3 regions of the Arthrobacter sp. Y3223166 genome follow, and region 3 is predicted to be linked to each of the others. Evidence: riboswitches for the same ligand, from Rfam matches in the RefSeq annotation. Region 3 holds a riboswitch; each other region holds the start of a gene.
What was found. A riboswitch is a leader RNA that binds a small molecule or an ion and turns the genes downstream of it on or off. The one in region 3 is predicted to bind S-adenosylmethionine.

Region 1: another riboswitch for S-adenosylmethionine. It lies ahead of AC5RUH_RS01620 (O-acetylhomoserine aminocarboxypropyltransferase/cysteine synthase family protein); the one in region 3 lies ahead of AC5RUH_RS07950 (bifunctional o-acetylhomoserine/o-acetylserine sulfhydrylase).
Region 2: another riboswitch for S-adenosylmethionine. It lies ahead of AC5RUH_RS01695 (LLM class flavin-dependent oxidoreductase); the one in region 3 lies ahead of AC5RUH_RS07950 (bifunctional o-acetylhomoserine/o-acetylserine sulfhydrylase).

Annotation. Positions count from the first base shown of each region.
Region 1 covers NZ_JBNHGE010000002.1:5,248-8,513, reverse strand. The annotation lists gene malQ (4-alpha-glucanotransferase) at 1-675, opposite strand, end outside; SAM riboswitch class I at 953-1,047, shown strand; gene AC5RUH_RS01620 (O-acetylhomoserine aminocarboxypropyltransferase/cysteine synthase family protein) at 1,137-2,612, shown strand; gene AC5RUH_RS01615 (CoA-binding protein) at 2,609-3,106, shown strand.
Region 2 covers NZ_JBNHGE010000002.1:24,584-27,849, reverse strand. The annotation lists gene AC5RUH_RS01700 (DUF1206 domain-containing protein) at 1-433, shown strand, start outside; gene AC5RUH_RS01695 (LLM class flavin-dependent oxidoreductase) at 512-1,933, opposite strand; SAM riboswitch class I at 2,022-2,111, opposite strand; gene AC5RUH_RS01690 (APC family permease) at 2,200-3,266, opposite strand, start outside.
Region 3 covers NZ_JBNHGE010000012.1:43,269-46,534, reverse strand. The annotation lists gene AC5RUH_RS07960 (hypothetical protein) at 1-302, opposite strand, end outside; gene AC5RUH_RS07955 (VOC family protein) at 514-1,155, opposite strand; SAM riboswitch class IV at 1,383-1,497, shown strand; gene AC5RUH_RS07950 (bifunctional o-acetylhomoserine/o-acetylserine sulfhydrylase) at 1,565-2,890, shown strand; gene metX (homoserine O-acetyltransferase MetX) at 2,971-3,266, shown strand, end outside.

The DNA.
Region 1 (3,266 bases), on a different contig from region 3:
GGCGAGGCTGGCCAGGTCATGCAGGTCGCCGATGCCCCAGGAGGACCGCGAGCGCACGGAGTACAGCTGTGCCATCAACCCCCACGTCCGGGGCAGGCGGTCCGCGGTGGTCAGGCGCCGCGGGGTGACCACGAGGGCGCACCGTGCCTCGCTGTCGGCTGGTTCCGCGGCCGCGCCGGTTCCGGGCTCCATCGCCTCCGACTGGGCCGGGGCCGCACCGGTCCCAGACTCGATCCCCTCCGACTGTTCCGCTACCTCCAGCGTGTGCCAGCCCAGCGGGATGTCGGCCGGCACCACCGCCGTGAAACGAACAGGCGGGGCACCTTCCGCATCCTCCGACCCGCCGGCCAGCACCTCGACGTCGCGCCGGGAGCCGTCCTCCAGCAGGATCCGGACCCGAGGACGGACGCCGGGCGGCGCGTTGACCGGAACCTCGGTGGCGGTGCCTTGGCGGACGACGACGGCGGGCGGCAGCGTGCGCTGCACCGGTACCAGTTCAGCGGCTCGGAGGGAAGCCGTCACATCGTCGTCGGTGGCACAGGGGACGTCCAGCGCGGTGAGGACGGAAACCAGCGTTGCCTCACTGACTGTCTTCTCGCCCCCGTCCCAGCCATGGAAGGTAATGCCAACGCCATGTTTCCCCGCGAGGCGCTGCAGCGCCGAAAGTTCAGCCATAGACCCAATCTACGGTGAACTGTCCGGACGCGGGAACGTCCCTCCTCAGCGGGCCAGGCGAAGATCGTGCCGCCGAGCGGCGGGCACCGCCGTCGTCCGGGCATTCGCAAGCAGGGCATTGCGCGGCGGACCGCGAGCGGCCGGCACCGCCGTCGTGCCGGGCATTCACAAGCCGGGCGACCGCAAGGCGCCCGCCGCAAGCACGGGCGCCCCAACCCCGGACGCAACGCGGCTCAACATTCTTTGCTGCCGCGGCGGTTGGTTGCGAGAATGGACGGGACCATCCCGAGCGGTTGAGAGATCTGGCTCTTTGACACCGCAGCAACCATCCGGACGCCACCGGAAAGGTGCTACCGCCAGAAGCGATGGAGAGAGCGCAAGCAATCTTTGATCCCGACGGCGCCCGCGCCGCCAAGGACGTCATTGCCCGGGAACCCAAGTTTTGAAGGAGCAAGCGCCTGATGGCTGAACGCACATTCGGTTTCCGCACCCGCGCCCTGCACGCCGGCGGCACGCCCGACGCCGAGCACGGTGCCCGGGCCGTACCGATCTACCAGAGCACCTCGTTCGTGTTCAAGGACACAGACGACGCCGCGAACCTCTTCGCACTGCAGAAGTACGGCAACATCTACTCCCGCATCGGCAACCCCACGGTCGCCGCGTTCGAGGAGCGCATCGCCTCGCTCGAGGGCGGCATCGGCGCGGTGGCGACGTCGTCGGGCATGGCCGCCGAGTTCATCACCTTCGCGGCCCTGGCCGGCGCGGGCGACCACATCGTGGCCTCGTCCAAGCTCTACGGCGGCACCATCACCCAGCTGGACGTGACGCTGCGCCGGTTCGGCGTGGAGACCACCTTCGTCGACTCCAACGCCCCCGCCGACTTCGCCGCGGCCATCGGCGAGAACACCAAGGCCGTCTACACGGAGATCGTGGCCAACCCGTCGGGCGACATCGCGGACCTCGCCGGCCTGGCCGCTGTGGCGCACGACGCCGGAATCCCCCTGGTCGTCGACGCCACCTTGAGCACGCCCTACCTGATCCGACCGATCGAGCACGGCGCGGACATCGTGATCCACTCCGCCACCAAGTTCCTGGGCGGCCACGGCACCACCCTGGGCGGCGTCGTCGTCGAATCCGGGCGTTTCAACTGGGGCAACGGCAAGTTCCCGCAGATGACCGAGCCGGTGCCCAGCTACGGCAACGTGTCCTGGTGGGGCAATTTCGGCGAGTACGGCTTCCTCACCAAGCTCCGGTCCGAGCAGCTGCGCGACATCGGCCCGTCGCTGTCCGCGCAGTCCGCGTTCCAGCTGCTGCAGGGCGTGGAAACGCTGGCCCAGCGGATGGACGAGCACCTGGCCAACGCCCGCACCGTGGCCGAATGGCTGGAAGCCGACGAGCGCGTCTCCTGGGTCAGCTACGCCGGCCTGCCCGCGCACCCGCATTACGAGCGGGGCCGGAAGTACCTGCCCAAGGGCGTGGGATCCGTGTTCAGCTTCGGCGTCAAGGGCGGCCGCACCGCGGGCCAGAAGTTCATCGAGTCGCTGCAGCTGGCCAGCCACCTGGCCAACATCGGCGACGCCCGCACCCTGGTGCTGCACCCGGGATCGACCACGCACCAGCAGCTCACCGCCGACCAGCTCGTGGCCGCCGGCGTGCCCGAGGACCTGATCCGCATCTCCGTGGGCCTGGAAGACGTGGACGATATCCTCTGGGACCTGGACCAGGCGCTGGCCGCCTCGCAGCAGGCCGGCGCCGAGCACGGCCCCAGCCGCGACCATGAGGACGCCGCGTTCGACAGCTCCGAGTTCGCCTCGCCCAGCTATGCCGGCGAGTCCTGCGCGATCCCGGCGGAGCGCTCCCCCCGGACAGAGCCCGGAACGCGCGTAGTCGAGTCCGTCGAAGAACTGATCGAAGCCGAAGAAGGAGCCGCCAAGTGACCGCGACACCCGAACGCACCTGGATCGGCCCGTCCGCCGCGGAGCGTCTGAACATCCTACGCAACACCAAATCCATCGCCATCGTCGGCGCCTCGGACAAGCCGAGCCGGGCCAGCTACTTCGTGGCCACGTACCTGCTGTCCAGCTCGCCGTACAAGGTGTATTTCGTGAACCCGGTGGCGAAGGAGATCCTGGGTCAGCCGGTGTACAAGTCGCTGGCGGACCTGCCCGAGGTGCCGGACCTGGTGGATGTCTTCCGCAGGCACGACGACCTGCCCACCGTTTTGGAGGAAACCCTGGCCGTCGGCGCCAAGACGCTCTGGCTGCAACTGGGCTCCTGGCACGAGGAGGTTGCGGCCCAGGCCGAGGCCGCCGGCTTAAACGTGGTGATGGACCGCTGCGTGAAGATCGAGCACGCCCGCTTCCACGGCGGCCTGCACCTGGCCGGCTTCGACACGGGTGTGATCTCCTCGAAGCGGCAGCTGACCGTCTAGAGGGCCTGCCGCCCCGAGGGCCTACCGCCCCGCCCGCCTGCCGCCCCGCCCCTTGTCCCCCGGCCTTCCACGTGGAGGCCCGGGGGCAAGGGGCCGGTTTTTTCCTGCCCGGAAGTAGACGGAAAGAGCCTTCAAGGATTTCCCCAAGGTCCTCGTCGGA
Region 2 (3,266 bases), on a different contig from region 3:
GGGTTCCGGCGCCGACAGCAGCCAGAGTTCCCAGGACGCCAGCACCAGGCTGATGCAGTGGCCGGGCGGTGCCGTTGTCCTGTTCCTGATTGGCGCCGTCATCATGGGCGCCGGCGTCTTTTACGTGTACAAGGGCCTGAAGAAGAAGTTCCTGGACGACCTCAAACGGCTCCCCAGGGGCAGCACCGGCACCGCCGTGACGTGGACCGGCGTCGTGGGTTATGCGGGCAAGGGGCTGGCACTGTTCGTGCTGGGGCTGCTGTTGGCGGTGGCCGCGGTGCAGCACGACCCGCAGGAGGTCAAGGGGTTGGACGGGGCGCTCAAGGCGCTGCGTGATCAGGCCTTCGGCCCGGCCGCACTCGCCGTCGTCGCCGTTGGCCTGATCTGTTACGGCCTCTACATGGGCGCCCGGGCGCGCTACGCGAAGATGTAGGCACCGGAGAACGACGGCGGTGCGCCTCCCCGTGGGCCAGGCGCACCGCCGTCGTTGTTTAGATGGTTCTGCCCGTGCCTAAGCTCGGTGGGCCAGCGCGTTCTGCAGGCGGAAGCCAGCGGCCCGGTGGTTCTCCGGCAGCTTGTCGCCGCGGCCGAAGAGCTTGTTGCGCAGGGTCCCCGGCGCGTACTCCGTGGGGTAGGCGCCCAGCTTCTGCAGTTCCGGCACGACGAATTCCACGATGTCCTCGAAGGTGCCCGGGGTGATCGCGTAGGCCAGGTTGAACCCGTCCACGTCGGTCTCGTCGACCCACTCCACGAGCTTGGCGGCTACCTCCGCGCCGGAGCCGACGGTGATCGGGCCGAAACCGCCGACGCCGACCCATTCGGCCAGCTGGCGGATGGTCCACGGCTTGCCGCTGTCGCCGGAGGCCTTCTGGAAGGTCTCCACGGAGGACTGGATGGCGTTGGACTTCACGTTTTCGCCAATCACGTCATCCGGGCCGTAGGTGGAGAGGTCCACGCCCATCCAGCCGGAGATCAGCGCCAGCGCCCCGTTGATGTCTGCGTAGGACTTGTAGTCCTCGAATTTGGCCTGCGCGGCGGCGGTGTCGGGCCCGGTCACCACGGTCTGCATCGCGTAGATGCGGACGTCGTAGCGGTCGCGTCCGGCCGCCTCCACGGCGTCGCGGATCTTCTTCACCGATGCGGCCAGCATCTCCTTGGTCGGGCAGGTCACGAACACCGCCTCGGCGTTCCCGGCGGCGAACTCGGTGCCGCGCTTGGAAGCCCCGGCCTGGAAGATGACCGGGGTGCGCTGCGGGCTCGGCTCGGTGATGGCGATGCCGGGAACCTTAAAGTACTTGCCCTCGTGCCGAATCTCGTGGACCTTCGCCGGGTCGGTGAAGACGCCGGTCTCCACGTCCTTGACCACCGCGTCGTCCTCCCACGAGCCCTCGAGCAGCTTGTAGATGACCTCGAGGTATTCGTCCGCGTGGTTGTAGCGCTCGTCGTGCTCCAGCTGGTCTTCCTGGCCCATGTTGCGCGCCGCCGAGGGCAGGTAACCGGTGACCACGTTCCAGCCGACCCGCCCGTTGGTCAGGTGGTCCAGCGTGGCCAGGCGGCGGGCGAACGGGTAGGGGTGCTCGTAGGCGGTGCCGGCGGTGACGCCGAAGCCGAGGTTTTCGGTCACCGCGGCCATCGCCGAGACCAGCATGAACGGATCGTTCACGGGGACCTGTGTGCCGGCGCGCAGCGTGGTCTCGTTGGAGGATCCGAAGACGTCGTAGGTGCCGAGCACGTCGGCGATGAACAGGCCGTCGAACAGGCCCTTTTCCAGCACCTTGGCCAGGTGGGTCCAGTAGCCGATGGTGTTGTAGGTGGGGGACTTGTCCTGCGGGTGGCGCCACAGTCCGGGCGACTGATGGCCCACGCAGTTCATGTCGAAGGCGTTGAAGCGAACTTGGCGCCGGGGGTTGGGCTGCGGGTTGTTTACGGTCATGTCAGGCTCCTTTTCTGATGAGAAGAGCCCGCGCCAGCCCTCCGTCGGGCATGCGGCTGCCAACGGAAGACCAACGAGAGATCGAGCTTCTCCATCGGTCCTGGCGGTAGCACCTTCCTCAGGGAGGGGGTTGCTGCGGCGTCAACAAGCCAGGTCTCTCGGCCGCTCTGGATGGGTACCCCTCCATTGGACACCCGGGGGCGTCCGGAGGGAAATGTTCCGCGTCACGCGGAGTAAGAATTACGACGCGTTACGCCGGGTATAAATCACGACGCCGGTGCGGAGCCGGCTTTGGTCTGCGGACGCTTCCATCCCGCCACCGCTCCGGCCCCCAGGCAGACAAGAATCAGGACGACGACGGCGATCGCCAGCGGCACACTGTTGCCGACCAGGGTGGGCAGGTTCTGCAGGATCAGGCCCAGGATGGCCAGCAGCCCGAGGAGTCCGAGAGCCGGGGCGACCGAGCGCTTCCAGTCGCGGGCCGGTGCGCCCTGCCGGCGGAAGAAAACCAGCACCGCGATGCTGGTGACCGTCATCAGCACCACCACGCCCAGGGAGGCGAAACCGGCAAACCAGGTGTAGAACTGCACGATGGGGTCCCAGCCGGCCACCACCGCGGCCAGCAGGAACAGGGCCACCACTCCGGTCGAAGCGGCCGAGGCCAGATGTGGCGAGTGGTGCCGGGTGTGCGTGCCGGCCAGCTTGGCGGGGAAAATGCCTTGTCCGGCGATCTGGAAGAAATAGCGTGAGCTGATGTTGTGCAGGGACAGGATGCAGGCGAACAGGCTGCTGGCCAGCAGTACCTGGATGACGTGGCTGCCCGCGGTTCCGAGGTAGAGCGCGGTAGTCTCCGAGAGCAAGGTGCCGGGCGCGTCCGTGGCCTTTTGGACGATGCCCTCGTCGCCCCACACGCTGATCAGCAGCCAGCTGGAGAGCGCGTAGAAGCCGCCCACCACGATGAGGGCTACATAGGTGGCGCGCGGGATCGTCTTGTCCGGGTCCCGTGCCTCGTCGCGAAACACGGCGGTGGCCTCGAAGCCAATGAAACTCAGGATGGCGAACAACAGCGCGATGCCGGGCGCCCCGGACAGCACGGTCGACGGAGTGACGAACCCGGTGGACAGGCCCTCTCGACCGCCGCCGCCAAAAATTACGGCAGCGTCCAAAACCAGCACGATCAGCACCTCGGCGACCAGCAGTACCCCCAGCACCTTGCCGGAGAGCTCGATGTTGCGGTGGCCCAGCCAGGCGACGGCGGCCAGGGCGGCAGCGGCCCATGCCCACCATGGCAGTGCCGGCCCGCCGTAGGCGCGCACCACTTCGTCGACGGCCG
Region 3 (3,266 bases):
ACCATTCCCGCCCCCGTCGCCCGAATGCGGTCCTCCCGCCTCTTTTCCGCCTCCACTACGGCGGCGGGACTACGGCTCCGAAGGTACTCGTTTCGGGAGTATTTTCCTGCACCATCGAATTCGCCGGCAAGACGAAATTGTTCCCAGTAGAAGTCGACGATGCCGACACGAACTCCCTGCGGATCGAAGACAGGGTACTGCAGTAACGGCTCCGGGAAGTGGTTCAGGTACATCAGAGCCCGGGAGTAGGATTCGCCCGGCGACTGCGAGGCGGGATTGGCGAAGGCGAAAACCCGTTTCACGCGGTTTGACTTTCCCGGTGGCAAAGAACCGGCCGGCCAGAGCAAGAATCCGGGTGGCCTGCAGGGCGGGAAAGCCGAGGTAGCGGTCCACGCGAAGCGCATGCCCAGCAGGACGATCTGGAGGGCTTGTGCACTCAAAAGCTCCGTTTCGGGCGTCTGCTCCTTCTATAACGCGGAGCGGACGCCCGAAACGGAGCGATGCCGGGAGAACTCAGAGTTCGACGATCCCGTTGGCGGTTTCGAAGCGGACGGACAGGATGCCCGGCGTACCGTTCGGTGCCGTCCAGGCGACCTTGACGTCGTCCAGCAGGCCGTCAACAGGCGTGCCCAGCCAGTCCGCCACCCGCTCGGAAGAGCCGGCGATGGTCAGGCCGATCAGCTTGACCGTGGCGGGGCGGGCGTTGGACGGGTGCAGCGGTTCGGTGCCGTCGTCCCAGCGCAACATGTAGGGCACCTGCGGGTCGGCGATGAGGCCCTTAATCCCGATCTGCTGCCAGCTCAGTTCCTGCCCATCCGGGAACTTGCGGTTGCCGGGAACCGCGTGGCGGCCCAGCCGTTCTTCGAACGGGGTCAGGTCGTCGACCGCCACGCACCAGCCCATCCAGCCGCCGCCGGCTTCCGACCGCGCCCGCACGGCCTGGCCAAAGGGGGCCTTGTCGGATGCGGGGTGGTCGAGCACCTCCACGACCTCCAGGTAATGGTGGTCCGTGAGGGGGAAGATCATATTGCGGGTGCCGAAGCGAGGGTGAACCCCGCCCTTGACGGCGTCGATGCCCAGGGCTTTGGAGATCCGCTCTGAGGTGGCAGCCAGACCGTCGGGTTCAGCAGCATAAGAAACATGGTCGAAGCGCATGGCATTATCTTGGCACTTTGTGAACCCGCTCTCGACTTAGGGTGACCTAAGTCACTGAACTTGCGGCTCCTGCGGAACGCGGCTTTCCCGGGCAGCAATTCCGCCTCGCTGGCACGCGCCGGCAACGGTGACAAGCGGACGGTCGGACAGGCGGTCCGGAGACCGGTGCCCAGTCATAAGGTGTCATATTGTTGCGGCCGCCGGCTTGTCTGCGGAGACTGGAGGCAGGTCATGAGTGCCAGCGCAAAACCCCGGTTTGCTGGCCGGCAACCCTCCAACCGCGGTGGGGTGCCCCGGGTGAAGACCAGGCAGCCGCCATAAGGCGGTGCGCAAGCGCGGGTCACACCCGGGACAGACATGCCGGCACGGCCGGATCCCGGATGGCCCCTTCCAGTGAAGGAGTTGCACCATGTCCAACGTCGATTGGTCCTTTGAAACCCGTCAGATTCACGCAGGGCAGGAGCCGGACGCCGCCACGGGCGCCCGCGCACTGCCGATCTACCAGACCACGTCATTCGTGTTCCCCAGCGCGCAGAGCGCGGCCGACCGGTTCGCCCTGTCTGAACTGGCACCTATCTACACCAGGATCGGCAACCCCACCCAGGAAGCGGTCGAGACCCGGATCGCCAACCTGGAGGGCGGCGTCGGCGCCCTGCTGCTTGCTTCGGGCCAGGCCGCGTCGACGTTCTCCATCCTCAACCTGGCCGAGGCCGGCGACCACATCGTGGCCAGCCCCAGCCTGTACGGCGGCACCTACAACCTGCTGCGCACCACGCTGCCCAAGTTCGGCATCGAGGTCACCTTCGTCGAGGATCCGGACAACCTGCAGCAGTGGCGCGATGCCGTCAAGCCGAACACCAAGGCGTTCTTCGGCGAGGTCGTCTCCAACCCGCGCCAGGACGTGCTGGACCTGGAGTCGGTCAGCGCCATCGCCCACGAAAACGGCGTGCCGCTGATCGTTGACAACACCTTGTCCACCCCGTACCTGATCCGTCCGATCGAGTGGGGGGCCGACATCGTGCTCCACTCGGCCACCAAGTACCTCGGCGGCCACGGGACGGCGATCGGCGGCGTGATCGTCGACGCCGGCACGTTCGATTTCGCCGCCGACCCCGAAAAGTTCCCGGGATTCAACACGCCGGACGACACGTACAACGGGCTGGTCTTCGCCCGCGACCTCGGCGTCAGCGGCGCTCTGGGCGCCAACCTGGCCTACATCCTCAAGGCCCGGGTGCAGTTGCTGCGCGACCTGGGGTCCGCCATCTCGCCGTTCAATGCATTCCTGATCGCCCAGGGGCTGGAGACGCTGAGCCTGCGCGTGGAGCGCCATGTGGCCAACGCGCAGAGGGTGGCGGAATTCCTGGAAGAGCACGACGACGTTGCCTCGGTCGCGTACCTCGGCCTGCCCTCCAGCCCCTGGTATGAGCGCGGCCGCAAGTACGGCCCGAAGGGGACCGGCGCCATCGTCGCGTTCCAAATCAAGGGCGGCATCGAGGCCGGGAAGCGCTTTGTGGACGGCCTTGAACTGCACTCCCACGTGGCCAACCTGGGCGATGTGCGCTCGCTGGTGATCCACCCGGCGTCGACCACCCATGCCCAGCTCTCGGCCGCGGAACGGGTCGCGGCCGGGGTGACCGACGGTCTGGTCCGGCTGTCGGTGGGCATCGAGAACGTCAACGACATCATCGCCGACCTGGAGGCTGGTTTCCGTGCCGCCAAGGGTGCGGACGACTAGGCAAGCAGGTAGAGCGCAGCGTGACGATAGTGCAACCGCAGGAACTGGTGGAACAGGCGACCGACGGCATCCTGCGCCGGATGCCGGTTGGTGCGCTGGAGCTGGAAGCCGGCGGCTATCTGCCCGAGGTGGTCCTCGCCTTTGAAACCTGGGGCACCCTGAATGCGGACGCGTCCAACGCCGTCCTGATCCAGCACGCCCTGACCGGCAGCACGCATGTCGCACGCGGCTACTCGGACGAGGACGGCTGGTGGGACGACCTGGTAGGCCCCGGTGCCACGATCGACACGGAGCGCTATTTCGTCGTGGCCGCCAACATGATTGGCGGCTGCTACGGCTCCACCGGTCCCTCGTCGCCGGCTCCGGACGGGACGCC